2 regions of the Limosilactobacillus sp. C0001E2 genome follow, and region 1 is predicted to be linked to the other one. Evidence: predicted binding sites of a transcription regulator. Region 1 holds the regulator's gene; the other holds the start of a gene.
What was found. Region 1 encodes CtsR, which represses protease genes until heat stress. Its sites were predicted from a motif close to TTGGTCAAAAAAGGTCAAANA; they were not measured.
Positions count from the first base shown of each region.

Region 2: clpP (ATP-dependent Clp endopeptidase proteolytic subunit ClpP) is a predicted target of CtsR. The motif match lies at 1,714-1,734, and genes of this name have one in related genera.

Region 1 covers NZ_JBWPXC010000002.1:188,158-204,277, reverse strand. Annotated here, with positions in the region: gene rpoC (DNA-directed RNA polymerase subunit beta') at 1-1,661, opposite strand, end outside; gene rpoB (DNA-directed RNA polymerase subunit beta) at 1,679-5,269, opposite strand; gene AC1EKL_RS03185 (TetR/AcrR family transcriptional regulator) at 5,544-6,134, opposite strand; gene AC1EKL_RS03180 (ATP-dependent Clp protease ATP-binding subunit) at 6,274-8,760, opposite strand; gene AC1EKL_RS03175 (CtsR family transcriptional regulator) at 8,778-9,245, opposite strand; gene adhP (alcohol dehydrogenase AdhP) at 9,414-10,439, opposite strand; gene AC1EKL_RS03165 (amino acid permease) at 11,063-12,172, shown strand; gene glnA (type I glutamate--ammonia ligase) at 12,195-13,520, shown strand; gene glnA (type I glutamate--ammonia ligase) at 13,806-15,131, shown strand; gene AC1EKL_RS03150 (YitT family protein) at 15,218-16,081, opposite strand.
Region 2 covers NZ_JBWPXC010000003.1:100,861-116,980, reverse strand. Annotated here, with positions in the region: gene AC1EKL_RS04275 (hypothetical protein) at 1-517, opposite strand, end outside; gene AC1EKL_RS04270 (zinc ribbon domain-containing protein) at 536-928, opposite strand; gene AC1EKL_RS04265 (hypothetical protein) at 1,146-1,277, opposite strand; gene clpP (ATP-dependent Clp endopeptidase proteolytic subunit ClpP) at 1,800-2,393, shown strand; gene whiA (DNA-binding protein WhiA) at 2,439-3,371, opposite strand; gene AC1EKL_RS04250 (gluconeogenesis factor YvcK family protein) at 3,386-4,369, opposite strand; gene rapZ (RNase adapter RapZ) at 4,381-5,250, opposite strand; gene uvrA (excinuclease ABC subunit UvrA) at 5,363-8,218, opposite strand; gene uvrB (excinuclease ABC subunit UvrB) at 8,222-10,261, opposite strand; gene AC1EKL_RS04230 (YfbR-like 5'-deoxynucleotidase) at 10,387-11,025, opposite strand; gene AC1EKL_RS04225 (phospho-sugar mutase) at 11,086-12,813, opposite strand; gene AC1EKL_RS04220 (HAD family hydrolase) at 12,895-13,680, opposite strand; gene trxB (thioredoxin-disulfide reductase) at 13,727-14,665, opposite strand; gene galU (UTP--glucose-1-phosphate uridylyltransferase GalU) at 14,860-15,768, opposite strand; gene AC1EKL_RS04205 (NAD(P)H-dependent glycerol-3-phosphate dehydrogenase) at 15,830-16,120, opposite strand, start outside.

The DNA.
Region 1 (16,120 bases):
CGTTGATCATCCGTAAATGGCTTTTCAGGGTAAGCAGCCACTTGCACCCCAACACGAGTTTGTAATGCAACATAACCGTTCCGATAAGCCATTTCTGCTTCATCAGCATCCTTGAAGATCATTCCTTCACCTTCACGACCCTTATCTTCAGTGGTCATGTAGTAGTTACCAATAACCATATCTTGTGAAGGCGCCACAATTGGTTCCCCATCACGAGGAGATAGAATATGATGGGCAGCTAACATTAACAAACGAGCTTCGGCTCGTGCTTCATCAGAAAGCGGAACGTGGATGGCCATTTGGTCACCATCAAAGTCCGCATTGTAGGCTGTACATACTAATGGGTGTAACCGCATGGACTTACCAGAAACCAAAATTGGTTCAAAGGCTTGGATACCCAAACGGTGCAATGTAGGTGCCCGGTTCAAAAGAACTGGGTGTTCCTTAATAACATCTTCCAGAACATCAAATACCTTATCATCACGCTTATCAATCATACGCTTGGCTGCCTTAACGTTATTAACTAAGTTACGTTTAGTTAATTCGTGCATGATAAATGGCTTAAATAGTTCTAGCGCCATTGGAATTGGCAGTCCCATTTGATTCATCTTTAATGATGGACCAACATCGATAACTGAACGTCCAGAGTAGTCAACCCGCTTACCAAGCAAGTTTTGACGGAAACGTCCTTGCTTACCCTTTAGCAAGTGTGAAAGAGATTTCAGTGGACGATTACCTGGTCCGGCAACTGGACGCCCACGACGACCATTATCAATTAATGCATCGACCGCTTCTTGGAGCATCCGCTTTTCATTTTGAACAATGATACCTGGTGCATTTAACTCTAATAAACGCTTCAAACGATTGTTACGGTTAATAACCCGCCGGTATAAATCGTTCAGATCAGAGGTAGCAAAACGTCCACCTTCTAGCTGAACCATCGGCCGTAAATCAGGTGGCATAACTGGAATAACATCCATTACCATCCATTCAGGCTTGTTGCCAGACTTAATGAATGCTTCCAAAATATCTAGACGCCGAACTGCTCGTGTCCGCTTTTGACCGGTTGCATCCTTCAATTCAGCCTTTAATTCGTCAGCTTTTTTTTGAAGATCAACATCCTTCAAGAGCTTCTGAACCGCTTCTGCACCCATTTCTGCGGTGAAACGGTCACCATATTCGGCCTTCTTATCACGATACTCTGCTTCCGTCAAAAGTTGTTTCTTTTCTAAAGGAGTGTCACCTGGGTCCAGAACAACATAAGATGCAAAGTAAATTACTTCTTCCAAAGCCCGTGGACTCATGTCCAAAACGAGACCCATCCGTGATGGAATCCCCTTGAAATACCAGATATGTGATACTGGAGCAGCTAATTCAATGTGTCCCATCCGTTCACGGCGAACTTTAGAACTAGTAACTTCAACTCCACAACGGTCACACACTAATCCCTTAAAACGAACTCGCTTGTACTTACCACAAGCACATTCATAATCTTTGGTTGGACCAAAGATTCGTTCGTCAAACAGACCTTCTTTTTCAGGCTTCAAAGTCCGGTAGTTAATCGTTTCTGGCTTCTTTACTTCACCGTATGACCAACTACGAATCTTGTTAGGTGAAGCCAACCCGATCTGCATACTTTCAAAATTATTGACGTCAATCAAAGGGCTGTCCTCCTTTTTTAGTCTTGCTTAGCTTCATTTGGTTCAGCTGACGTTGATTGATCAGCATTTGCCGTTTCTTGTTGTTTTTGTTGGGCGTGTTGCGCTGATTTACGAACATCAATCACATCTTCGTCCATGTTTTTAAGTTGTACTTCTTCATGGTTATTGTCGAGCACTTTCATGTCCAAACCAAGAGATTGAAGTTCCTTAACCAATACCCGGAATGATTCTGGAACACCTGGTTTTGGAATCTGATCACCATTAATAATGGCATCATAAGTATTAACCCGTCCAACAACGTCATCTGACTTGTAAGTCAAGATTTCTTGCAAGGTGTAAGATGCACCATATGCTTCAAGGGCCCAAACTTCCATTTCACCGAACCGCTGGCCCCCAAATTGGGCTTTACCACCAAGTGGTTGTTGGGTAACTAATGAGTAAGGTCCAATTGAACGTGCGTGGATCTTATCATCAACCATGTGAGCTAATTTCAGATAGTGCATAACACCAACGGCAACTCGTTGTTCAAATGGTTCACCAGTCCGTCCATCATAAAGGATTGTCTTCCCATCTGATGGCAAACCGGCTTCCTTAACAGCATCCCAAACGTCTTGATCAGTGGCCCCATCGAAGACTGGAGTAGCAATGTGAATCCCTAATTCACGGGCTGCCATCCCCAAGTGTAATTCGATAACCTGACCAATGTTCATTCGTGATGGCACACCCATTGGGCTTAACATGATATCGATTGGTGTTCCATCTGGCATGTATGGCATGTCCTCTTCAGGAACAACGATCGAAACCGTCCCTTTGTTACCATGCCGACCGGACATCTTATCCCCGACCTGGATCTTCCGCTTTTGGGCAATGTAGACCCGGACCATCTTGTTTACACCAGGTGACAGTTCATCCCCGTTTTCACGAGTGAAGACTTTAACGTCTTGGATAATTCCGCCACCACCATGAGGAACCCGAAGTGAAGTATCACGTACTTCACGAGACTTTTCACCAAAGATCGCATGCAGTAAACGCTCTTCTGCTGATAATTCAGTAACCCCTTTTGGTGTTACCTTACCAACCAAGATGTCACCATCATGAACTTCAGCACCAACCCGAACGACACCATTTTCATCCAAATTCTTTAATGCATCAGCACCAACATTTGGAATTTCGCGAGTCATTTCTTCGGGTCCTAGCTTAGTTTCACGAGCTTCTGATTCGTAAGATTCGATATGAATTGATGTATAAACATCATCCTTCACTAATCGTTCAGAAATTGCGATGGCATCTTCGAAGTTATAACCTTGCCAAGTCATGAATGCAATCAGTGGATTTTGTCCTAATGCCAATTCACCTTGTTCCATTGATGGACCATCAGCCAAAATATCGTCAGCATCTACATGTTCACCAACTGTAACAATTGGACGTTGGTTATAGTTCTTACCACCATTTGAACGACGGAATTTCATTAGTTTGTAAGTATCAAGAGTGTCATCATCACGACGAACACGAATTTCACGTGCATCAACATATTCAACAGTTCCAGAGTACTTAGCAATTAAGGCAACCCCAGAGTCATGAGCAGCCTTATATTCAATCCCCGTTCCAATCAGAGGAGCATGAGGATTAATAAGCGGAACAGCTTGCCGCTGCATGTTGGCCCCCATCAACGCACGGTTAGAGTCATCGTTTTCCAAGAATGGAATACATGCAGAAGCAACAGAAACTACTTGTTTAGGAGAAACGTCCATGTAATCAACGTTTTCAGCGGTAGTTGAAATATAGTCATCTTTATCACGACACATAATTTCATCTTCGGCAAATGAACCATCATCATTTAGCTTAGTGTTAGCTTGCGCAATGATGTAGTTATCTTCTTCATCCGCTGTTAAGTAGTCAATCTTATCCGTAACTTTATGAGTTTCCCAAGAAACCCGCCGGTAAGGCGTTTCAATAAAGCCATACTTATTTACTCGTGCGTAAGATGATAAACTGTTGATCAATCCAATGTTTGGTCCTTCAGGAGTTTCGATTGGACACATCCGACCATAGTGCGTATAGTGAACGTCCCGAACTTCATATCCAGCACGATCACGAGTTAAACCACCAGGTCCAAGGGCAGAAAGACGCCGCTTATGAGTCAATTCTCCCAGTGGGTTAGTTTGGTCCATGAATTGTGAAAGTTGAGATGAACCAAAGAATTCCTTGATGGAAGCTACAACTGGACGAATGTTAATTAATTGTTGTGGAGTAACCGTATTGATATCTTGGATTGACATCCGTTCACGAACAACCCGTTCCATCCGTGCCAAACCAATGCGGAATTGGTTTTGTAATAATTCACCAACAGAACGAATCCGCCGGTTACCTAAGTGGTCAATATCATCAGTTGAACCAATTCCTTCTGGGAGATTAAAGAAGTAGTTTACTGAAGCAATAATATCAGCCGGTTGAATGTGCTTGAGTTCCAATGGAATATGGCCGTTGGAAACGATTGGCACAACTCGTTCTGGGTCCTTCTTAGAATAGACCAGAATCTTTTGGAGCTTAACTGGTGCAGTTACTACAGCTTCATCGGAAGGTGTGTACGTCACCATCTTAAAGTCATCGCTTTCAAGAGCTGGTTCTAACTTTTTAAGGACTTCTTTAGTAACTACATCGCCCTTATTAGCTAAAATTTCACCAGTTTCTGGGTCAGCCAAGGTTTCAGCCAAGGTTTGTCCCAACAAACGATACTTCATCTTAAGCTTCTTATTTGTCTTGTAACGTCCAACTGGTGCCATATCATAGCGCTTTGGATCAAAGAAACGCGCGGTCAAAAGACTCCGTGCAGAATCCGCAGTCTTCGGTTCACCTGGACGTAACCGTTCATAAATATCTTTCAATGCTTCTTCAACACGGGAGTCTTCAGCATCTTTATGAACATCCTTATCCAGAGTTGCGCTCAGTGAGTCAGAATTACCACCAAGCATTTCAATGATTTCATCATCTGAACCAAAGCCCAGCGCACGAACTAACTCTGTTAATGGTAATTTCCGTGTCCGGTCAATCCGCACATATGAAATTCCCTTAGCATCCGTTTCGTATTCCAACCATGCACCACGGTTAGGAATGAAGTTGGCACCATAACTTGGCCGACCATTCTTGTCAGTTTCTTCATTATAATAGACCCCTGGTGAACGAACTAATTGAGAAACAATTACCCGTTCTGCACCATTAATAATGAAAGTCCCTTGATCAGTCATTAGTGGGAAATCACCAAAGAACACATCTTGTGACTTAATTTCACCAGTTTCGTGGTTGGTTAAGCGTAATGTGACGTGGAGTGGTGCTGAATAGTTAGCGTCATGTTCACGTGCTTCATCAACTGTATACTTAGGTTCCATAAGTTGATAATCAACGAATTCCAAAGAAAGTTTCCCTTGGAAATCATCGATTGGCATAATGTCATTAAACATTTCCCGGATACCCTTATCCATAAACCAATTATATGAATTAGTTTGGATCTCAATCAGGTTCGGTAGATCAAGAACTTCCTTAATCCGAGAATAACTACGACTGGTACGGTGTTTACCGTATTTTACTAAATGTCCGGCCAAAGTATTCACCTCTCTAATTTGTTGGGTAAGTTCAACTTGCGAAATATTACATTTTGATTACATTTTGGATAAAATGCAACTTTTGGGCAAAAAAAATCCAAAAGCAGCTGGCAACTACCTTTGGGATTTATAAGGATTGCAATGGACAATAGATCATCACAACCGTTGAACTTACAGTTAAATACTTTCAAAGTATAATCGTTTTTTCTGACTAAGTCAACCGTTGCGACACTAAAAAAGAGGTTAGCTCATTAACTAACCTCTTTTATCTGAACGTGATTTCTTAACGCTGATTCAATCCGTTCATAAAGATATCTAAAATAATCCGGTTACGTTGTTCTTGCGTAATAGAACGGCCACCAAACTTTTGAAATGAATTAAACATTGGACTAAGACTAGCAATAAATAGCTCCGCAGCTTCTTTCGGCAACACATCTGGTCGCATCTTGATGTCAGGTTGCTTAAAGAATTCAGAAACTGGCTCAATGTAATCAATCATAAAAATTACATTTAATTTTCGCTTTGAACTTTGGCTAAGCAAATCCCCCGCGCTTTGCCACTGTTCATAGATATCTTTTGGATGCAGACGCAACAGGGTCTTAGCTAACTCCCATAAACGTTCTTCACCTTTTAGTTCGCTTTCCCGCATCACCTTATTTACTTCTTGACGAACCCGACTTCCATGACTAGTCATTACATCTAAAAAGAGTACTTCCTTATCGTTAAAGTGGTGATATAAAGCGGGCTGGGTAATTCCGATTTCTTTAGCAATATCACGGGTGGACGTCCCCCCAAAGCCATTATTCAAGAACAACTTAGTTGCCGTCTTCATAATTGCTGTCCTGGTTTTTGCTAATTGTTCAGATCTTCTCATATTTCAAACGAGCCTTTCTCATATTCAGTTTAACCAAATACCAACTATTTTAGTTTGCCAAAATAATTGTACATTATTTACTCATTTTTTCAATAAATTTTCGCGAACTTTATTTCCTAATCAAATCTACTGTTCTTTATCATTGAACAGCCAACGGATGTTTCCTACCAGCTTTTTGACTAGTAAAAGTTAGTTTTCCTTGACGAGCACCCACCGTGACCGTAGCAGCATTCTCAATTTCAACAGAAAGCAATGCTAAGCTAAGTGGATCTTCTACTAATGTTTGAATGGAACGACGTAGTGGTCGAGCACCATACTCTGGATTATAACCATCTTGGGCTATCAGATTAATTGCGGCGGGAGTAAATTTCAATGTGACATTTTGCTCTGCCACCCGCTGGGTTAAATCCTTTAATAGTAATTTGACAATTTGATGGAGATCATTCTTTGTCAAAGAATGGAAAACAATCGTTTCATCAATCCGGTTCAAAAATTCAGGCCGGAAATGTAACTTTAGCTGTTCCTGAATAGCTGCTTCCATCGCTGCATAGTTATCTTGAAGATCCTTAGCACCAAAACCAACTGTCTTTTCATCTCGAAGCTGGGTAGCTCCTAAATTAGAAGTCATAATTAAAATCGTATTTCTAAAATCGACTTTACGACCCTTCGAATCAGTCAAGAAACCATCATCTAACACTTGCAATAGTAAATTAAAAATATCAACATTTGCTTTCTCGACCTCATCCAGCAGCACGACAGAATATGGATGTTGCCGAACTTTCTCCGTTAATTGGCCACCTTCTTCATAACCAACATATCCCGGAGCAGCTCCAACTAACCGACTAGCACTGTACCGTTCTTGGTATTCTGACATGTCGATACGAATCATGTTGTCTTCCGAACCAAACATTTCTTCTGCTAACGCCTTAGCTAGTTCCGTCTTACCAACACCAGTTGGGCCTAGGAACATGAACGAACCAATTGGTCGGTGAGAATCCTTCAACCCGCTCCGTGCTCGACGAATAGCCCGTGCTAAAGCTGTTACGGCTTCATCTTGGCCAATCACCCGTTGATGAAGTCCTTTTTCTAAGTGCACCAGTCGATCGCTTTCTTTTTTCTTCAATTGTGTTAGTGGCACACCCGTCCACTCTGAAACCACCTGTGCAATATCATTATCGTCAATTTGTAGTGAATACTCATCTTGAGCTTCCATTTTTTGCCGGTGATCCCGCTCACGATCAACCTTATCCTTTAGTTTTAGTTCTTGCTGTCGCAATTTTGCCGCCTGATCAAAGTCTTGTTGTTCGATTGCCAATTCTTTTTGATCACGTAACTCATCCAGCTGACGAATTTGCTTAGCAAACGCAGTATTTCGCCCTTGACCATCAATCCGTTTCATTGCAGCCGCTTCATCCATTAAGTCAATTGCCTTATCTGGAAGAAAACGGTTAGTAATATACCGATCCGACAATGTTACCGCCGCCTCTAAGGCCTGATCAGTAATCTTTAGATGGTGATACTTTTCATATTTTGGCCGAATCCCCCGTAAGATCTCCACTGAAGCCTTTTTTGTCGGTTCGTCGACCGTGACAGTTGCGAAGCGGCGTTCAAGTGCTGAATCAGATTCTATGTGCTTTTGATACTCATCTAATGTTGTCGCACCAATTAACTGCAATTCACCACGTGCTAACGCCGGCTTTAAAATATTAGAAGCATCAATCGCGCCTTCAGCACCACCAGCACCAACTAGTGTGTGTAATTCATCAATAAATAGGATCACATTACCGTCCTGGTAAATTTCATTAATGATTTTCTTTAGACGATCTTCAAATTCACCACGATATTTAGTTTCTGCAACTAATGACCCCATATCTAACATCATTAGTCGACTACCAATTAAATTAGCTGGAACTTCTTCTTTAACAATTAACTGCGCCAGCCCTTCAACAATCGCCGTCTTGCCAACACCCGGTTCACCAACTAAGACTGGGTTGTTTTTAGTCCGGCGACTTAAAATTTGGACGACCCGCTTAATTTCACGATCACGGCCTACCACCGGATCCGGATCTTCATCACGGGCCATTTTAGTCAAATCACGTGCCAGTTTATCGAGGGTTGGAGTCTTACGGCCATTTCTTTGAGAACTATTTGGTTGATTATTAAACCGTTGTTTAGCATTATTAACCCCTAACCGACGTAGAAGAGTCCGGCGAGCTTGCGGAACATCTACGTTCAGGCTATTTAAAATCCGCGAAGATAAAATATTACTGTCGCCGAGCAAGGCTAACATCAAATGCTCGGTTCCAATTTGGTTAGTGCCTAACTGTTGAGCTAACTGGCCAGCTACCGAGAGCACCTCTCGCATTTTAGGAGAGTATGGCAAATAGCTATCGGCAGTCATATTAGTCATCGTTCCATAGCCTGTAAAACGTTCAATTTCTTCCCGAAGATCATCCGTTGTAACATTTAACTGCCGTAATAAATTTGCAGCAACCCCATTCTTTTCTAAACTCAACGCCAGTAATAGGTGTTCGGTCCCAACTGCTTGATGTTTGAAGTAACGCGCCTGTTCTTGAGCAATATTCAAAGCTGATTGTGCATTAGGAGTATACAAATAATCTGCCATAAGCGTTCTCCTTTCAGTTAACTTTCATAACGAAGACGATTTAAAAAAGCGATAAGCACCCGAGCACGCAGTCGATCTGCATTTTGCCGTGCAGTTACACCAAGGGTGTCTTTTGAGAGCGCCGCTAACATTAAGTCACCCTCTCGCCGTGAGATAACCTTTTCTGCATACAATGTTTGAACAATCGTAAACGCATCATTTTCCGTTAGCGATTGGCCAATTGTATTGATGAGCATATCTAGTACATCAACATCATCAATCAGATTAACCCGTTCAATCCGGATATAACCACCGCCACCCCGCTTACTTTGTACTAAATAACCATTTTGCAATGTAAAGCGTGTTTTGATGACGTAATTAATCTGCGATGGAACAACGTCAAAATGATTAGCAATCTCAGAACGACGAATTTCTACTTTTTCATCATCTGCTAAAATCGATTTTAAATACTTCTCAATAATATCTGAGATACTTTTCTCTTCCATTTTCTCATCCCCATCTCTGACTAATATTGACCTTAATCTTAATAACATTATAACAGACACAGCTTTTTCAATGAAAGAGCAATTCCAATTCATCATTGAGTCATATTTAAGACAACAAAAACAGCCCGCAATCTATCATTGCGAACTGTTTTTAAATTGTTTTAAATATTAGTCCTTGTTGTGAACAAAGTCAACAACGTTCCGACCAACAACTTTATTGTCCTTCAATTCTTGAATCATGTCGTTAATTTCTGAAAGCTTCCGAGTCTTAACAATTGGGTGAACCTTACCTTCGGCACCAAATTGGAAACATTCAGCTAAGTCTTGACGAGTACCAACCAATGAACCAGCAACGATGATTCCATCAAGAACAGTCTTGGCAATATTTAGTTTCATATCACCTTGTGGAAGGGCAACGGCAACTAGCTTACCATCTGGACGAAGTGAGTTAACTGCTTGGTCAAAGGCAGCAGTGGTAACAGCAGTAACAACAGCTGCATGAACCCCGCCAACCTTTTCTTGAATTTGTTCATCAACATTATTGTCATGACGGTTAATGCAGATTTCAGCACCATTTTCTTTAGCAGCCTTCAGTTTGTCAGGGTTACCATCAACGGCAATTACATGTGCACCAAAAACGTTGTGGGCAAATTGAATTCCGAGGTTACCTAAACCACCGGCACCAACAATTGATACCCATTGACCAGGCTTAATGTCGGCAACCTTCAAAGCCTTGTACATAGTAACACCAGCACAAGTTAATGAAGTAGCTTCAACTGGATCAAGTCCTTCTGGAACCTTAACAGCGTAATCAGCAGGAACAATACATTGTTCAGCCATCGCACCATCAGCAGTGTATCCAGCGTTCAAAACGTTCCGACAAAGAGTTTCACGACCAGTCAAACAATATTCACAATGGCCACAGCCCTTGAAGAACCAAGCGATTGAAACCCGATCACCAACTTTAAGGCTTGTAACACCAGGAGCGACCTTTGATACACGACCAACCCCTTCATGTCCAATAATCCGACCAGGCTTCTTACCGAAGTCACCAGCAGCACAGTGAAGGTCAGTGTGGCAAAGTCCACAGTATTCCATGTCGACTAATGCTTCGCCGGGCTTCAAATCACGTAATTGAACATCTTTAACAGTAACGTAACCGTCTACTGGATCATTAATAACAGCAGCTTTCATAGTGCAAAAATCTCCTTTTTCCTTGTTTGAAATCGTTTACGTCTATTATCATAGCAGAATTTCGGCAAAAATAAAGTGAAATATTGAACATTCTTTGTAAATTATTATGGACCATTAGTTAAGAATCGCCCCTGACTTCAGACCACGCTTGACATGAACGTTAAAACCAAAACAAATAATTTTTGTTACCATTTTCACTTACTTAAATAAAGCAGCGATAGTTGTTTCATGTTAAATTTACACTTTTCTTTTTTGTAAAATTATTTTACATATAATGCTTAATTTCATTTCTGCAAAAAAAGTCGAACCCATTGGAAGTAACCGGTTACATTGATTTTATAAGTGAAAATATCTACTGTCGTGATTAATTAATCATATTTTATTTTTCTTCGTTAGCTGCCTATATTCCTTAACAAAATTAAGATATTAGACATTACAGCTTGAAAAAGTTTAGATTTATGGACATATTTTAGATTATGTATAGTGACATTTAACGTTTTTTGTCAATAATTGAAGGTGAAAGGTCCTTTCAAGACAGTTTTGATTTACACAGTAAAAGATTTGTTTTCACCTTTACTAATGGGAAAACCATTAGTGTTTAATTCTAGTGGGAGATGGTGATAATGGCTGATGTTCCAGCTATTGGTCCGCATAGCGGACCGCATTTCAGCCACGACAAAACATTAGATAATAGTACAAAGCAATATAACCAGTTAACTGGTCTCAAGCTCTTTGCCATGTCATGTTCTGTTGTGATCTCAGTTGACGAATTCGCCCCATTTGGCAAAGCCGGAGCAACCTCATTATTCTGGTTACTTATCGCCGGCATTCTCTGGTTTTTACCAATTACTCAAGAAACTGGGGAAATGGCTTCAATTGATGGTTGGGGTGATGGCGGTATTTTTACCTGGGTCAAAGGTACCCTTGGAGAAAAATCTGGTTGGACTGCAATGTTCTACCAATGGATTCACATCACTGTCAGAATGGACACCATGATGTACTTCGTAATTGGTGCGTTTTCCATTGCAATGACAGTGCCAAAAGCTGATATTCAAAATAGTACAGGCTTTGTCTACACCTATGGACATCTTCTTTCATCAATTGGCTTGCCTGGTGATTTGCTTGGTAAAATCGTCGGCGTCCTTCTCGCTTGTGGCATTATTGGCGAATTAAGTAATTGGTTGGCTGGTCCAAATCAAGGCTTATTTGTTGCTGCTCGTCAAGGATACATGCCAAAGTATTTTGCTAAACCAAACAAGCGTGGCGTCCCAATGCGGATTGTCGTTTTACAAGCAATTGTGGTTACCATTACCGCATTAATGATCACTTTCGATAGTGGTGAAAATGCAGATTTTGCCTTCAATGTTTCCATGGCCGCAACCACCGCACAATACCTGATGGTTTACCTAATGATGATTGTTGCATACATTGTTTTAAAGAATAAATACGAAAATCTGCATCGAACTTATCGAATGAGTAATAGTCGAACTTTTAGTATTGTGGTTGCAGTAATTGGCTTTTTCATTACTTTAATGGCCTTCTTCATTACCTTCATCCCCGCCGAAGGAACTCCTGCTCATCTTCGTTCCACTTATGTAATTACCCTCATAATTATGGTTGTAATCGTTGGAATTTTGCCATTGATTATGTACCGCTATCACGATAAGTGGAGTAAAGAAGTTGCTCAGTACCTAAAGGAAGAAGATAAAACGCTTACTCAAGAAAATAAGTAATTAATTGGGGAGGTAACTTATTATGATTACAGCTGATGACGTTCGGAAACTCGCTAAAGAAGAAAACGTTCGTTACTTACGGATGACCTTTTCAGACGCTTTAGGAGCACTGAAAAACATCGAAATTCCAATTGCGCTCTTAGATGATGCATTAAATAACAAGATTAAAATTGATGGATCTTCTATCAAAGGATTCTTACCAATCGAAGATGCGGATATGTACCTCTACCCTGATACCAATACGTGGAAAATCTATCCTTGGGTTGCCGAGAAAAACAAGACTGCATCGATGATCTGTGACGTTCATAATGTTGATGGTACCCCATTTATTGGCGATCCGCGGAGCATCCTGCGGCGGGAACTCGATGCCGTTAAAGAAATGGGCTTCGATACCTTCGACATTGGGGCAGAACCAGAGTACTTCTTGTTTAAGGCGGATGAGAATGGTAACCCAACCATGAAAGTTAACGATGATGGTTTCTACTTTGACCTTGAACCAAAGGACTTAGGTGAAGCCTGCCGGCGCGAAACCGCAAATACGTTAACCCAAATGGGTTTTGAAGTTGAAGCTGATCACCACGAAGCTGCGGCTGGTCAACACGAAATCGACTTTAAATATGATAAAGCTCTCTACACTGCTGATAACGTTCAATACTTCAAGCTGACAATTCGACGGATTGCTCAAGACTTTGGTCTCTGTGCAACCTTCATGCCAAAGCCAATTACTGGAATTAATGGTTCCGGAATGCACCTCAACATGTCGTTATTCAAGAATGGTCAAAATATGTTTGACGATCCAGATGGTTTGAAGGGACTCTCTGAAACAGCATTGTACTTCTTAGGTGGTGTATTAGCTCACGCTAAGGCGATTACCGCCGTTGCCAACCCAACAATCAATAGTTTCAAACGACTCGTTCCTGGCTATGAAGCACCAACATACGTTGCTTGGTCAACGTCTAACCGGACTCCATTAGTACGGGTGCCAGCTGGACGGGGTAAACTGACCCGGCTAGAACTACGCTCTGGTGATCCAACGGCTAACCCATACATTGCAATTGCCGCTGCACTGGCTGCTGGGATTGATGGAATCAATAACAAGATTATGGCACCAGATCCGGTTGAACGAAACATCTACAAGATGACCGCTCAAGAACGGAAGGACGCTAACATCACTGAACTGCCAGGTTCCCTTAGTGAAGCGATTAAAGATTTGAATGATGATGAGGTTATTAAGAACGCCTTAGGTAGCTACTTCGTTAATAAATTTACAGCACTCAAACAACAAGAAATTAACGATTACAGAACCAACGTTACCGATTGGGAACACAAGCAATATTTTGATAACTAATTAACGCATTGTAACTCTTTACTCCTACAAATGATCCGTTCTGATTACACAATCATACATTTCTCCTTTAAACCAGTAAGGTCCCAATCTCCGCCTTGCTGTTTTTTTTCGTTCTTTATTTAATTAACCCCACTCCCGTGGATAAATTATTATCTTAATTAGGTAGACCGCTTTCACTTTAAGATTTACTTGCTTTCTTCACATCTATTCACAGTCGCCGAATTTCGTATTAGTATTGCACCATACTTTTTGTTAGACCAATTTAAGCATAAGGGAGATTAAACTATGTTAACAGCAAATGATGTAAAAAAGATCGCCAAGGATGAAGATGTACGCTACCTTCGGATGAGCTTTTCCGATGCCGATGGTGCTTTTAAAAATATTGAAATTCCAATTACACTTTTAGATGATGCCTTAAATAACAAAATTAAAATTGATGGTTCCTCCATTGACGGTTTCTTACCCATCGAACACGCTGACATGTATCTATATCCAGATCCATCGACGTTTGTGATTTACCCATGGACAGATGGCGTTAACAAAACTGCCGCACTCATTTGTGACGTTTACAATGTTGACGGTACCCCTTATGCTGGTGATCCACGAGGCATCCTGAAAAAGAATCTGGCTGAAGTTAAAAAGATGGGCTTTGACACTTTAAATATCGGTGCTGAACCAGAATTCTTCTTATTTAAACGGGACGAAAACGGTCATCCAACCATGACCGTTAACGATGATGCCTTCTACTTTGACACAGAACCAAAAGACGAAGGTGAAGCATGTCGCCGAGACATCACAAACGTTTTAATGGCGATGGGATTTTCTATTGAAGCTTCCCACCACGAAGCTGCGGCTGGTCAACACGAAATCGATTTTCGCTTTGACGATGCATTGCATACCGCAGACAAAATTCAATACTTCAAATTAGTAGTCCGCGAAATTGCTAAAAAACATGGCCTAGCTGCTACCTTCATGCCAAAACCTATTACTGGGATCAATGGTTCGGGAATGCACTTCAACCAATCACTATTCAAAGGCAGCGAAAACGCTTTTGATGATCCAGAAGGAACAAAGGGATTATCATCAACCGCCCTGCATTATCTCGCTGGACTCTTAAAGCATGCGCCTGCATTTACCGCAGTTGCTAACCCGACTATTAACAGCTATAAGCGATTGGTTCCTGGCTATGAAGCACCAACTTACATTGCTTGGGCAACTGATAACCGAACCCCACTTGTTCGTATTCCAGCCGGTCGGGGAAAGGTAGCTCGGCTAGAATTACGCTCCGGTGATCCATCTGCTAACCCTTACATTTTCATTGCCGCAATTTTGGCAGCTGGTGCCGATGGTATTGAAAATGAATTAGCGGCCCCCGCACCAGTCGAACGAAACATTTATAAAATGAATGCAGCCGAACGGGATGAAGCACAAATCACTGAATTACCTGGGTCACTAGACCAAGCCATTGCTAACCTGGAAAATGATGACATCCTAGTAAATGCCTTAGGAAACACCTTCGTTGATTTCTTCGTTAATTCTAAGAAGAGCGAACTGTTAGCTTACAAAACAAATGTCTCTAGTTGGGAACATAATAAATACTTTAATGCTTAAATGAAAAAAGTCGTAGCGAAGTGATGTGCCCTACAATCGTTAGATTTCTTGTCTAACGATTGTAGGGCACTTTTCATACGGCTTTTTTACATAGAATAATGACGATACTTACCTAATTCCACGTCCGAGCGTTGAATGCTGATAAAGCCTTCTGGGTCTAACGACTTTACCATTTTTTTAATAAATGCTAATTGGCCGCGTGGAGTAACGACTAAGATAACATCCGTTGGCTCACCCGTATAAGTACCAATACCGTGAAGTAGTGTTGCTCCGTGAGCAAATCCCTGTAGTGGCTTAATCAACTTTGCTGCATGTTTAGTATAGATTGTTACACTAACATCCGTTTGTGAAACGTACATGTAGTCCATCAAACCATTGGTAACTAACATGCCAATTAAACTATAAACTATCCGTCCGGGGCCAAAAAAGATTACTGCACCCAGTAAAATAAAGCCGTTAATAACATTTGCAAACATTCCGACATTTTTGTGAAATCTTTTTTGACAGTAAGTAACGAGAATATCCACCCCGCCAGTTGTAAAGCCATTATTAAAACACCATCCAACGCTCATCCCAATTAGTGATGCCCCCACTAATGTATTCGTTAACGGTTCAGTTACTAGCGATACTTTTGGAATAACCGCTAAAAAGATAATATTTGCTAAGACTGCTAATCCGAAGAAAAGAATGTACCGGATGCCAAAAACCCGCCAAGCAAAAATAAACAGCGGAATGTTAAAGATTGCCATTAACAGACTCATGCTCACGTGAATATGAAACAGCATGAAAACCGTTTGTAGCAATTGCGATAATCCCAGCAACCCAGATGAATAAGAATTCGCATGCATTAAAAACATATTGATTCCAACTGCTGACATTATCCCATAAACCAAGGCGATCCAAATTCTTTTGATAGTTTCTAAAATTTCTCTACGCTGCTTCACGGCCATAACAATCCCTCTTTTCACTTGCGTTCGTCTTCATTTTAT
Region 2 (16,120 bases), on a different contig from region 1:
CTACAACATCACCAGTTTTAGCAATTCCATTATCAATATCTCCATCAAAGTCTTGGTCGCCCATCATCGCATTCGCTTGTAAACCATTATTAGTCGACACCGTTCCTTGAGTTGGGTAAATACTAATATCCTGGTTGGCTTTGATTGTCATATTAATTAGCATCACGCAATTGCCAGATTTACCATCAAGGCCGATTCTTTGATAATCTTTAGCCAATTTATAAATTGTCACACTATTAATCTTAATATTAGCATGATCCCAAGAATTAACGTCCCGGTTTAAATGATAAGTCTTTTGATCGGTATATTGGTATGAATCATACGTCAGTTTAATCTTCCCCTTGACTCTTGCAGCGTGATCATCATGGTGATTAACCACTAGTCCCGTGCTTTCTCCTGCCGCTTGCAACTTATGGATTCCATGATAAGTTGCCACATCAACAAGTGCGATTAGAACCGCCAACACTGCCACAATTGAAATCCAGTAAACCTTATTATGGTACCAAACTCGCTTCATAACTAAATCCTCCCAAATCTAACTCGCTAGAATTACAATAATCGTTAACGATACGAAAAATACTAAATTAGCTACAACGCTGATCAAGGCACCAATTCCCGCAGAATTTGCATTCATCGGTCGTTCTTTTCTCCACACTAAAAATAAAATCAACCCTACTAATGGAATGAAGAAGCCAAGTATGGCCCAACCAAAACTTCCTGAATCTACAGAATGGGAATGAACACTATTCCCAACATTTGGTACGACAGCTTCAATTTTCTCCGCGGATTGTTCTGGCACTTGTTCTGAAGATTCCAGTTGACTACTAGAATGGTCATTTTCTAATGCTCCAGGAACTGGTTGACCACAATGTGGGCAAACTAGTAAGCGTTCCGCCATTGACTGGCCACAACGTTGACATTTTTTCATTTTAATCCTCCCTAAAAATTAACCTCCTAAATCGCTAAAAATATATCAAATTATCAATAAGTAGTCAATGGTCAGTCAACAATCCTATCTAGCTAGGAATATCATCATTGTTAAACCAGCGTTGCAAGTGATATCATCCGATAAAAAACGTTTGATTGAAGTCACAAAAAAAGCAGGAATCAAATGATTCCTGCTCATAATTTAATAATTAAACTGATTACTTTTCGTCAGCTGGCTTTTCTTTAGCCCACTTACGAATTTCTTCAATCTTCTTTTCCTTTAATGCCCGCTTGTACTTAGGAGCAACTGGACGACGGCCTTGTACGCCATGTGGATGTGCTTTACGCATGTCAATATGCCTCCTTTAATATATTATCGTTAATAATCAACATTCCGATTATAACTAAATGCTGCAAAAAGCGCAACCTTTCCATCCAGAACCTGTAATTTTTAACCACTCCTTAAAGTTAGACCATTTTATGCAAACGTTTATCAAAACTGTAATGATAAACTTCTTGATAACTATACCAATTTAAGATAATATGGAAACTGTTAAAAGATCACGGTGTTTAACTTAATTAACCAATTCAAACACCAAACTAAGATGGAGGATTATTATGTCCAAGCAAGACTTACAATTCAAAATGTTTGAAATTAAACCAGATCAAGATCGAGATCAATTAGATAACGAATGTGCTGATTTAGAACTGGACCTAATTGCAGAAAACTTAAAATAGTACTTGAGAGGATGAATAAAATTCAACCTCTTTTTTCATCAGTAATTTTATTTGACCTTTCTTGACCTATAGGGTAAAATACAATCATACGTTAGCAATTAACGCTAATAAGTGCTAAAAGGAGGCCACTTAATATGAATTTAGTTCCAACTGTGATTGAACAATCATCACGTGGTGAACGTGCTTATGATATTTATTCACGGCTTCTCAAGGATCGGATCATTATGCTTTCTGGTCCCATTGAAGACGACATGGCAAATTCAATCGTTGCGCAACTTCTTTTCTTAGACGCGCAAGATTCAACCAAAGATATTTACTTATACATTAATTCACCTGGTGGTGTTGTTACGTCCGGAATGGCAATTTATGATACGATGAACTTCATTAAGGCAGATGTCCAAACCATCGTTATTGGGATGGCTGCTTCAATGGCAAGTGTCCTCGTTTCATCCGGTGCTAAGGGCAAGCGGTTTGGTTTACCACACTCCCAAGTGTTAATTCACCAACCTTCTGGTGGTGCACAAGGTCAACAAACCGAAATTGAAATTGCTGCAACAGAAATTTTGAAGACTCGTAAGATGATTAACGAAATTCTAGCAGAAAATTCCGGTCAACCAATCGAAAAGATTAACCAAGATACTGAACGGGACCACTACTTAACTGCTCAAGAGGCGGTTGATTATGGTTTACTGGATGGCATCATGGAAAACAAGCCAAAGGCAAACTAAGGCTACTAACTCAAAAAGGTGTTGCGAATTATCGCAACACCTTTTTTATTGGCCACTTTTTATCTTATCCGCGTAAGCATTCAACTTTCTTAATCGGTGATTAACCCCTGATTTAGATATTGGCCCACCAGGAACTAACTCCCCGAGCTCCTTTAAACTCACTTCTGGATGGGCCAACCGTGTCATAGCAATTTCCCGTAATTTCTCTGGAATGTTGTTCAAACCGACATGCTGATCAATAAATTGAATGTTTGCGACCTGCTTATTAGCCGCATTGGCCACCTTATCCATATTGGCATTTTCACAATTAACAAGCCGATTCACGGAATTGCGCATGTCACGCACGATTCGAATGTTTTCGAACTCTAACATGCTATTGGTCGCCCCAATTAATTGTAAAAAGTCAGCAATCTTTTCTGCTTCTTTCAAATAGACAATATACCCGCTCCGTCGGGCAGTTGTACGCGCGTTCAATTGAAAATGATTGATCATTTCGGCAATCATCTCGTTATGCTCTTCATACAAGGAATAAATTTCCAAGTGGTAGCGGGAAGTTTCAGGATTATTAACTGAACCGCCTGCCAAAAAAGCTCCCCTTAGGTAAGACTGAATCATCAAATCATTTTTCAGAAGCTGAACTGGGACCCGCTCCATAATATGGAAGCCGTCTAAAATCCCCAATTCCGTTAATAATCCTTTCACGTGATACCGCAGACGGACAACATAGGTATTATTCTTTTTCAATTTCATTTTTCGTCGCACCACGATTTCTGATTCAACATTATAGAAATCTTTTAACAACGAATAAATTCGCCGGGCAATTGCCGGACTCTCTGTCTGGACACTTAGTACCATCTGCTGATTAGCAATTCCTAGCGCCCCATTCATTCTGATTAAGGCCATTAATTCAGCCTGTGCGTTATCCTTATGCACCGTTAAGCCAGTTAATTCTTTTTTGACCTGACTTGCATATGACATCTAATCACCCTTTCTCAATCAGCATGAACATCGTGGAGCCGGTTAAGCAATTCGCTTACTACCTTATCCCGATCATGGAACGCCCCATTATCACGTAATCGCAAGAAATTAGCTGAAATTACCCGACAGCCCTGATCCCGTAATCCAGCAAAATCATGCGTAACGGGCTGCGAAATCTCATTCCATTCCTGAAAATTAATGTAATCCTTCGGCACCGGTTGAACATTTACTAATACCGTATCAATAAACTGCTCACCGAGGTGGCGGTTCAATACCCGGACATGATCAGCATCCGTAAAATGATCCGTCTCACCCTTCTGGGTCATAATATTACAAATATAAACAACTTCCGCCTTCGTCTTTTTCACTGCCTCACCAACATTACTAATCATGAGGTTCGGTAAAATACTAGTAAATAAGCTTCCAGGGCCCAGCACAATCTGATCGGAATCCATAATGGCATCAATCACCTGTTTGACCGCCATTGGTGCTGCTGGTTCATCTGAGTCCGTTACCCAAACCCGTTGAATCTGTTTATGAGCAGCAGTAATTTCTGACTCACCCACTAACTTACTACCATCAGTAAATTCAGCATTCAACGTTAACGGCTCATTCGCCACGGGATAAATATGCCCATTAATCCGCATTAAATCAGATAATTCTTGCACTGCATCAAAAATATTCCCCTTCATCTCCGCCAGCGCAGAAATAATTAGATTACCAAGTGCATGACCGGCAAAAAAATTATCTTTACTGTTAAAACGGTATTGGAAGATTTCTTTTTCAATCGTTGGTAATTCAGATAGCGCTACCAGTGCATTTCGAATATCACCAGGTGGCACAACATTAATATAATTCCGTAAAATTCCCGAAGAACCACCATCATCGGCGACCGTTACGATCGCTGTTACATCCACATTTTGGTCCCGTAAGCCACGTAAAATAACAGGGAGGCCGGTTCCGCCACCAATAATTACAATTTTAGGTTTATGAAACATCATGCTCCTCCTTAATGTGCCTTATCCACATCACGGTGATGTGCATTCACTACATAGTCTTGCTTTCGTAGGTCCGCTGCCAGCTGGTTAGCAATTGTTACAGACCGATGTTGCCCCCCAGTACACCCAATCGCAATCGTTAAACTGGTCTTACCTTCTTTAATATAACCAGGTAGTGCTGTGGTAATCAGCGAATAAAGATGTTGATAGAAATTTTGGGCTTCCGGACTTTGCATGACATATTCTTGAACCGCTGGATCGTTACCGGTTAAATGTTTCAAAGCTGGAACGTAAAACGGGTTAGGTAAAAACCGCACGTCCATCACAATGTCCGCATCCAACGGCAGCCCATACTTAAAGCCGAAGGACATTACATCAACATAGAAATCGGTCCCCTGACCATTATTAAAGATTTCTGTTAAGCGAGTTCGTAAGTTCCGCGGCGTTAAATTAGTAGTATCAATTTTAACATCTGATTGTGATGCTAATTCACCGAGCAGCTTTCGTTCTCGTTCAATTCCGGCTAACACGCCGTCCTGTTTAGCTAACGGGTGCGCCCGACGAGTTTCCTTATACCGTGCGACTAGTTCTGCATTCCCCGCATCTAAAAACAAAACCTTCACACTTATATCATGACGTTGACGAAGCTGCTGAATGACCGGTAATACCTGATCATAAAAGCCCTTTGCCCGAGTATCCATCACCATCGCCATTTTTGGAAAATCAGCAGATTGCTTAATAACATCAACAAATTTCTCAGCTAATGTCGGGATCATATTATCAATTACAAAGTAGCGCAAATCTTCAAAGAGTTGAACCGCTACCGTTTTCCCCGCACCGCTCATTCCGGTAATAATCACGGCTTCTAACTTTTGGGACATTGAAATGCCTCCTTTAATAAAATCACTTTCTATTGTAACATACCGGGCGTGTCATTTCTGTAACCCAGTAAAAAAGTCTAGGATGATTCCCTTATCCTAGACTTTTTTATTATTATTTTTGTTGTCGTTTTGCAGCCCATTCACGGTCACATTTTAACATCGGTTTCAAATATTGACCAGTATAACTCTCTTTCACATTAGCTACTTCTTCTGGAGTTCCAGTCGCTACGACATAACCACCAGCGTCGCCCCCTTCAGGGCCTAAGTCAATCAGCCAATCAGCCGATTTAACTACATCCAGATCGTGTTCAATCACTAGAACTGTATTTCCGGCGTCAACCAACCGTTGTAAAACAGCTAACAATCGCTTGATATCATCCATATGGAGTCCCGTCGTTGGTTCATCCAAGATGTAGAAACTATTACCGTTAGACTGCCGGTGTAATTCACTCGCCAGTTTCATCCGTTGAGCTTCCCCACCAGATAAAGTTGTTGCCGGCTGGCCCAGGTGAACATAACCCAAGCCAACGTCTTGAATGGTTTGCAACTTCCGACGAATTTTCGGGATGGCGCTGAAGAAATCAAGTGCTTCATTCACGGTCATATTTAAGACCTGGGCAATATTCTTCCCCTTATACTCAACTTCCAAAGTCTCTGAATTATAACGGGTCCCATGGCAAACCTCACACGGAACATAAACATCTGGTAAGAAATTCATCTCAATCTTTAAAATTCCATCACCGTGGCAAGCTTCACATCGACCGCCTTTAACATTAAATGAGAACCGACCCTTTGTGTAACCACGCATCTTGGCTTCATTCGTCTGGGCGAATAGCGCCCGAATATCATCGAAAACCCCAGTATACGTTGCCGGATTACTCCGTGGTGTCCGTCCAATTGGTGATTGATCAATATCGATGATCTTCTCGATATTATTAACTCCACTGATAGAACGGTAACGACCTGGTTTGGCAGAGTTATGATTCAGTTTTTGTGCCAAAATCCGTTTAAGAATTTGATTAACAAGGGTTGATTTCCCAGAACCAGAAACCCCCGTAACACAAATAAACTTACCAAGTGGGAAACGAACATCGATATCTTTCAGGTTATTTTCAGCAGCTCCCTTCACCGTAATGGCCTTGCCATTTCCTGACCGACGTTCTTCTGGTACCGAAATCATCTTTTTACCCGATAAATACTGCCCAGTTAAGGATTTGCGACTCCGCATTACCTGCTTGGGAGTTCCAGCTGCCATGACCTGACCACCATTTTCACCAGCACCTGGCCCAATATCGACAATGTAGTCCGCAGCCCGCATCGTATCTTCATCGTGTTCGACAACAATTAGTGTATTCCCCAAATCCCGCATCTTTTTGAGTGAATTAATCAACCGGTCATTATCGCGCTGATGAAGCCCGATTGATGGTTCATCAAGAACATACATAACACCTGAAAGGTTAGAGCCAATTTGAGTTGCTAACCGAATTCGCTGTGCTTCCCCACCAGAAAGGGTGCGCGCCGCCCGGCTTAACGTTAAGTACTCAACCCCGACATTTTGCATAAACGTTAACCGATCAATGATTTCTTTTAAAATCGGTTTAGCAATTGCCGACTTTTGGTCATCTAATTTTAGTTGTTGGAAAAATGGCAAAGACTTACTAATTGGGAGATCAGAAACCTCACCAATGTTCCGATCATCAATCTTAACTGCTAACGCCCGTTCATTCAGACGGTAGCCATGGCACGCTGGACACGGCAGTTCTGCCATATACTTCCGCATTTGTTCACGGGTAAAATCAGAGTTCGTTTCCTTATAGCGCCGGGCAACATTATTAATCACTCCTTCAAATGGCACATCAACGTCTCGGACACCACCAAAATCATTTTCGTAGTGAAAATGAAATGTTTTATCCCCATTTCCATATAAAACTTTGTCGCGCTGACGCTTCGTCAACTTGTTAAATGGCTTATCCATATCAATACCCTCTGATGTACAGAATTGTTCAAGCATTGATGGATAATATTGCGAAGAAATCGGATTCCACGGAACTAATGCCCCTTCACGTAAGGTTTTAGTACGATCAGGCACTACTAAGTCCAAGTCAACTTCCAATTTAGATCCTAATCCTTCACAGACTGGGCAGGCGCCAATTGGTGCATTAAAAGAAAAGAGCCGCGGTTCTAGTTCACCAACCGTAAAACCACAAATTGGGCAAGCATATTGTTCAGAAAATGGGATTGACTCCCCACCAATCACATCCGCAATTGCGTAACCATCGCTCAAGCGTAATGCAGACTCGAAGGAATCAAATAGCCGAGAACGAACACCATCCTTAACAATAATACGGTCAACCACAACATTAACCGTATGCTGCTTATTTTTATCCAGCTCTGGAACTTCTTCAACATCATAAGTTTCGCCATCAACCTGAACACGAACAAACCCTTCCCGTTTAATTTTATCTAGAACTTTCTTTTGAGTTCCTTTCTTATCACGTACGATTGGGGAAAGAATTTGTAACTTCGTCCGTTCCGGTAATTTTAAAACGCGATTCACCATCTGTTCAGGTGACTGGCTGGTAATTGGAATATGATCATTAGGACAAATTGGAGTACCAACCCGTGCCCATAATAAACGGAGAAAATCATTAATTTCAGTAACAGTTCCCACCGTTGAGCGTGGATTATGAGAAGTTGTTTTTTGATCAATTGAAATTGCCGGCGATAGTCCATCAATTGAATCAACATCCGGTTTATCCATTTGACCAAGAAACTGACGAGCATATGCCGACAGACTTTCCACATACCGCCGTTGGCCTTCAGCATACAACGTATCAAAAGCCAATGAACTTTTTCCAGACCCCGAAAGACCAGTGATAACCACTAATTTATTTTTGGGGATTGTGACATCAATATTCTTTAAATTGTGGGCTCGTGCCCCATGAATAACTATTTTATCGTTTGCCACGAATTACTTACCTCCCTGCTTAATTTTCTGCTTACCCTTTTGCTGAGCTGACAATTCCATCACCGTATCACGCAAAGTGGCCGCTTGTTCAAAGTCTAACCGCTTTGCTGCCGAGCGCATTTGTTCCGTCAATTCATCCAGCATTTGTTGCTGTTCCTTGGCCGATAGTTTGGCAAAGTCTTGGGCAGTAAATTCTGCACTTTGCTGATCATCTTGGTCTTCAGCTGGTTTAACTGCTGAAATGGCTTCTTGAATTGGTTTGATAATTGTCTTCGGCGTAATACCGTGCTCTTGATTGTACTTTTCTTGAATTGTCCGCCGCCGTTTCGTTTCATCAATCGCCGCCTTCATGGAGTCAGTGACCGTATCGGCATACATAATTACCGCCCCGTGTTCATTCCGGGCGGCACGACCAATCGTTTGAATTAGTGATCGTTCATTTCTCAAAAAGCCTTCCTTATCGGCATCAAGAATTGCAACCAGGGAAACTTCAGGAATATCTAGACCTTCCCGCAATAGGTTAATTCCGACTAGAACGTCAAATTTGCCAAGCCGTAAATCACGAATAATCTGCGTTCGCTCTAGTGTTTTAATATCACTATGTAAGTACTTAACTTTTAAGCCAAGATCTTTCAAGTAATCACTAAGGTCTTCTGACATTTTCTTGGTCAGCGTCGTAATTAGGACCCGCTCATGTTTTTCAATCCGCTTGTTAATTTCACCTACTAGATCATCAATCTGACCCATGACTGGCCGGACTTCAATTGTTGGATCCAACAATCCAGTTGGTCGAATAATTTGTTGAACCACATGATCAGTTTGGGCTTCTTCATAAGGCCCAGGAGTAGCTGACATGTAGATCACCTGATTGACATGTTGTTCAAACTCGTCCAGCTTTAAGGGACGATTATCCAGTGCACTCGGTAACCGAAATCCGTAGTCGATTAACTGTTTCTTCCGTGCACGATCACCATTATACATTCCCCGTACTTGGGGCATCGTTTGGTGTGATTCATCCACTACTAATAAGAAATCCTTCGGAAAGAAATCTAATAATGTAAATGGCGGTTCTCCCGGTTTCCGGCGGTCCATATAACGAGAATAATTTTCAATTCCGTTGGTATAACCCATTTCCCGCATCATTTCAATATCATAAGTCGTGCGTTGCTGAATCCGTTCTGCCTCGAGCAACTTACCTTCCTTCGTAAATTGTTCAACCTGTTTTTTCATGTCGGCTTCAATTTCCGGCAAAGCCACCTTCATAGTCTCTTCGGTGGTTAAAAAGTGGGTAGCCGGGAAAATGGAGACATGTTCTCGATCGCCTAATACTTCACCAGTCAAGGCATCCACTTCCCGGATTCGATCAATTTCATCACCAAAGAATTCCACCCGGAGTGCTTTTTCTTCCCGTGACGCTGGAAAAATCTCAACTACATCGCCACGAACCCGGAAACGTCCTCGTTGGAAGTCAATATCATTACGATCAAATTGGATATTAACCAATTCACGCAGAAGCCTGTCACGCGAGATTTCCTGACCAATTCTTAACGAAATCACGTGATTCTGGTATTCAGCTGGCGAACCCAAACCAAAGATACTGGAAACTGAAGCAACCACGATCACATCATTCCGTTCCAGTAAAGAACTGGTTGCTGAGTGCCGCAATTGGTCAATTTCATCATTGATTGAAGCATCCTTTTCAATATACGTATCACTGGAAGGAACGTAGGCCTCTGGTTGGTAATAGTCATAGTAAGAAACAAAGTATTCAACTGCATTGTGCGGGAAAAATTTCTTCATTTCTCCATACAGCTGGCCAGCCAACGTTTTATTATGTGAAAGAATCAGCGTAGGTTTATTCACATTCGCAATGACATTAGAAATGGTAAATGTCTTCCCCGTCCCCGTTGCTCCTAATAAAATTTGGGCCTTATCGCCATCTTTAATTCCCTTGGTTAGTTGTGCAATAGCCTCTGGCTGGTCACCAGTCGGCTGATAATCAGAGACCAAGTCAAACATTTTATCTGCCTGACGGTAAATCATAACCATTCCTCCTCATTTTCCGTAAGTAACTAGTCTAATTTTAACACGAACATCCATTCGCGGAAAAGGATAAAAAAGGGCGTGACTGAAATCATTAATGACTTCATCTTCACGCTCCAATTAAGCTACTGTTGAATAATCTGGGTGGTAGCAATTGCTAGCTGATTTTTCACATTAGCATCTGCATTATCCTTTAACAACTCAGGCAAAATCTTTTTCAAGAAATATTGGACACTCGCCATTTCCCGAAATTTCATAATAGCCGTTAAACTAGACTTATAAATATCCATATAGACTGGCTCTGGATTACCCTTTTGAATTTCACCAAATGATTCATACATCAAATCGATCTTATCCGCAACTGATAAAATCTTTCCTTCCAAAGTATCATCCTTGCCTTCAGCGAACCGCCGTTCATACGCTTCCTGAAATTCTTGTGGGATTTCTTTTTTAATAAAGTTTTCGGTCAATGATGTATCCACGCGGGCTAACATCTTCCGTAGTTCGTGGGTTGCATACTTAACCGGCGTTTTAATATCACCAATGAACCGTTCAGTGTAATCATGATTGAGTGCTTTTTCATATAAAGAACGCCAATCAATTTTATTACCTGCTTGTTCTTCAATATCCCCTAACATTTGGGCAGCTTGTGTCACTTTAAATGAGTGCGCAGCCACGTTATGTTGTTCAAATTTAAAATAACCAGGGGCCCGATTAATCATTTCTAAATCACTAAGACTTTTTAAATATTCATGCATGCCCATCAGCAATCGCTCCTTTCAAAAAAGGATTGCCACGGTATCGCGTCAATCCCTTAATTTCATTTAAGCTTCAGCAAATTCTTGCAAAGCCTTTTCGAATTCCGTCAGCTTTTGTGCAGCTGCATCATCCGTATCGGCACTAGTACCAATGTAGAACTTCAATTTCGGTTCAGTTCCTGATGGCCGAATAGCAATCCAAGTTTCATCATCTAAGACATAGCACAATACATTTGATTCTGGAATGCCTAATTCACTAACTTGTCCATCAGCAGTCTTCTTGGTGTTGTTGGCGAAGTCTTCTGTTAATACCACTTGATGACCCGCAAAATCAGTTGGGGCTTCTTCACGGAACTTCTTCATCAGACTCTTAATCTTTGCTGGGCCTTCAACACCAGCGTAGGTATTAGCAATTGTCTTTTCTTTGAAGTAACCGTACTTTTGGAATAATTCTTGAACCCCATCATACATTGTCATGCCACGGCTCTTGTAGTAAGCGGCAATTTCAGCAAGAAGTGTCAATGATTGGATGGCGTCCTTATCCCGGACAAATGGCTTAATAAGGTAACCGTAACTTTCTTCAAAACCAAACATGAAGGTATGATCAGCCTTGCCGGTTTCATATTGGTGAATTTGGTCAGCAATCCACTTAAAACCAGTCAGTACGTTAATCATTTGTACACCATAACTCTCTGCAATCTTAGCCGCAAAGTTAGTGGAAACAATTGACTTGACTGCTGCCGCATTCTTCGGTAACGTTCCAGCCTGACGGTGAGCTTCCAGAATGTAATTTAACATTACGGAAGCAATCTGGTTCCCCGTTAACAGTTGGTATTCACCATCTGGTTGCCGCACGGCACAACCGAGCCGGTCTGCATCAGGATCTGTTGCAATCAAAACATCCGCGTCGATTTGCTTACCTAATTTAATTGAACGAACAAAAGCTTCTGGAAATTCCGGATTAGGGTGTTCCAAACCAGGAAAATCACCATTTGGTTGTGCTTCAGTTGGTTCGATTGTAAAGTTCGTAAAACCAGCTTGCCGTAATGCCCGTTCACCTAACATCCGTCCAGTTCCACACAATGGTGAAAAAACAAACTTCATATCCTGACCATACTTCTTAGCCAGGTCCTTATTGATGGTAACCGCTTTAGCATGTTCAAGGTAGGCGTGATCAACATCCTCGCCCATTACTACTTCTAAGCCACTGTTCAGCATATCTTGTTCATCTGCCAATTGGATGTCAAAAATATCCTTAATCTGCCGGATGTAGCCGGTCATCATATCAGATTCTTTTGGCGGCATCTGTCCACCATCTTCACCGTAAATCTTGTACCCGTTATATTCCTTTGGGTTATGGCTGGCGGTGATCATAATACCAGCATATGAATGGTTGTACCGAACCGCAAAGGATAACTCCGGAGTTGGACGAACATTATCATAAATATATGTCTGAATTCCATGCGCACCTAACACCCGTGCACAGTCATGGGCAAATTCCCGAGAATGGTGCCGTGAGTCATAACTGATTGAAACCCCACGCTTCTTAATATCATCACCCAATGAATCCATTAAAACTGCGAGACCTTCTGTGGCCTGGCGAACCGTATAAATATTCATCCGGTTGATTCCTGGGCCCATTAATCCCCGCATTCCAGCAGTTCCGAATGATAGTGGACCATAAAAAGCATCTTCAATCTCCTGATCATCCTTCATGGCTTTCAACTCCGCCTTTAAGGCTGGGGCCATCTTTGGTTGATTTAACCATTCTTCATAGGTTTCTTTCCAACTCACTACAAAGCATCTCCAATCTCAAGATTTTTCATCATCACCATTTTACCAATACTTGCTTTCAATATCATTAATTTCCTGAATTTAGTCTATAAATTGATTCAGAAATTGCGCAATCCCATCTTCTTCATTACTATTAATCACTTCAGTAACCTCCGTTTTGGCCTCTGGAATAGCATTGGCAACTGCAAGCGAGTGGCCAACCACCTGCAACAGTGGCAAATCATTCTGATCATCACCGCCCCCAGCAATCTCACTCCGCTGGATGCCATGATCTATCAAGTATTGCACCAAGTTTCCCTTATTTACCCCGGCAGCATTGATGGTCAGGTAACCATCACCTGAACTGTGAATAGAAAGATCAGTAAACCGTTGTTGCAAGTGGTGCTGAACCTTACTAAACAATTGTTGATCTTTAATAATCAGCACAATTTGATCCGGTGCAGCAGTGTCCCGCAGTTGCCGACCAATAACCGGCTGAATTCCAGAATACTTCATTTCCTCCCGCATTGCCGGAGTCATTTTAGGAATATACCAGTGATCCCTCGTAATCCAGGTAAAGTCAACTGCTGGATAAAAAGACTGTAATTCAATCGCAAGCTGCTTTGCTAAGCCTCGTGAGATAGCACACTCGCGTAAAACACGCACTTTCCCAGCCTGCACTTGAAAAATTATTGCACCATTCATTGCTAATTGCGGACCAGTTAACCCTAATTGATTAATAAATTCAACCATCGAATACGGGTTACGCGCCGATGCTAAGCATAACTTAATTGCCGTCTGGTGAACTGCAGAAATCGTTGCCTGATCTAACCGTCCATCGTTGTGTAAAAGAGTGTGATCCATATCACTGATTAAATATTTCAACATGCTTTCATTCCTCAAAAAAAGCGACCACATCGGCCGCTCTTTAATTTTACTTTAAATTATCAACGTACTTAAACACTTCTTGGCCAGCGAGCGCACCATCACCAACAGCAGTGGCAATTTGGCGAAGCAACGTCTCCCGGACATCACCAACGGCAAAGATACCAGGAACCTTCGTTGCCATATGGTCATCGGTAATAACCCATCCCTGATCATCTAGAATCCCAAAATCCGCAAACGGGTTTGTCATTGGTACGTTTCCAACGTAAATAAAGACCCCATCCGCTTGCATCTCACTATCTTCACCAGTGGCGTTATTATGCGTCTTTACTTCGGTAACTTTTTGGTCATCACCTTCGATCGCCGTCACACTAGTATTGAAGATGAATTCCATCTTATCATTCTTTTTGGCCTTATCTTGAGCGACCGCAGCTGCCCGCAGATGGTCTTTACGAACCAGTACGGAAACCTTATCCGCAAATTGAGTGAGGTACATCCCTTCTTCGACGGCAGAATCACCACCCCCAACTACAACTAGATGCTTACCCTTGAAAAAGGCACCATCACAAACTGCGCAGTAGGAAACACCTTTCCCACCATACTCTTGTTCACCAGCAACCCCGAGCTTCTTTTGCTCAGAACCACTGGCAATTACTAGTGCCTTAGCAGTATAGGTTTCACCCATATCGGTGGTAATTTTCTTTAAATTGCCATCGAGCTCCACCTTTTCAACCGTTCCGTATGCGTACTTAGCCCCAAATTGAGTTGCCCCATCATACATTTGCTTAGCAAGGTCGGGCCCTTGGACCGAAGGAAAACCAGTATAGTTTTCGATTGTGGCAGTATTGTTCAAATTACCGCCATAAATCCCCCGATCCAGCATTAAAACAGATAAGTTTGCCCGTGAGGCATATAACGCCGTCGTCATTCCGGCTGGACCAGCACCAATAATAATGACATCATAATTGAATTGCTTTTCTTCCGTCATCTTTGATTCCTCCGTTCTATTGTTAAACCCATTCTACTTGATTTAAGTAATCATGTCTATTACTTTACTTACTTTTTATAAGTCAAAATCATTATATCCCGTGATCTAAAATAAGTAAAGAGGCTGTGACATAAATAGGGTTGCAAGATTTGGTCAAGCCAAACTCTGCAACCCTATTTATGTTCTTAAGCTAACTATTTAGTTTTCTTTTGATCTTCTGCACTTAGTTTAGCGCCAAGATTCTTAATATATTCACGAAGTTCATCTTTCGTTTGTGGGTGTTGTAAGCCATATTCAATGTTAGTTTGAATCCAGCCAAATTTATTACCCACATCATAGCGATCACCAGTATACTCATGTGCGAACACCCGTTGAGTCTTGTTCAAAGTATTAATGGCATCCGTTAATTGAATTTCGCCACCCTTACCAGGCTTCGTCTTTGCCAAAACATCAAAAATTTCTGGCGTAAAGACATACCGACCAATGATTGCTAAATCACTTGGAGCATCCTTTGGATCAGGTTTTTCCACAAAGTTCGTGACATTGTAGAGCCCCTTTTCAACTTCAGCACTTGGATTGATCACCCCATACTTAGCAGTATCTTCGTGTGGAACACGCATTACGGCTAACGTCGAAGCACCAGTTTGGTGGTAGCTATCAATTAATTCCTTGGTTAAAGCATTCCCATTGTTATTAATGTTATTCAGATCGTCACCTAACATTACAACAAATGGTTCATCACCAATGAAATCACGGGCGGTTAAAACCGCATCACCAAGGCCCCGCGGGTGCGACTGACGAATGAAGTAAATGTTGATATCTGTGGTTTCTTCAACCAGCTTCAACATTTCGTCCTTGTGCTTAGCCCGGAGGTTATCTTCCAATTCAGGATTAGAATCAAAGTGGTCTTCGATTGAACGCTTGTTTTTGCCATCAACGACCACGATGTCTTCAATCCCTGACTTCCGTGCTTCTTCCACGATAAATTGAATCGTTGGCTTGTCTACAATCGGCAACATTTCCTTCGCTAACGCCTTAGTTGCTGGCAAAAAACGTGTTCCTAAACCAGCAGCGGGAATAATCGCCTTACGTACTTGTTTCATAAATCTAAATCCTTCCCATTAGTAGAATGTATCCGCAATCATTTTACCACAGATTAAAAAATTACTCTAATTCTGAGGTTACCTCGCGGTCCATGAGATCAGTAATAGCAGTTTCAATATTTTGCCCTTCGTAGAGAACGTGATACAAGGCTTCGGTAATTGGCATCTTAACCTGACGTTTTTGAGCTAATTCGTAAGCTGCTTTGGTTGTGTAGACCCCTTCAATTACCATTCCCATATGACTAATTACATCCTCTAATTTACGACCTTGACCTAATTGGTAACCAGCCCGCCAGTTACGGGAATTTTTGCTGGTTGCAGTTACCACCAAATCACCAACTCCGGATAACCC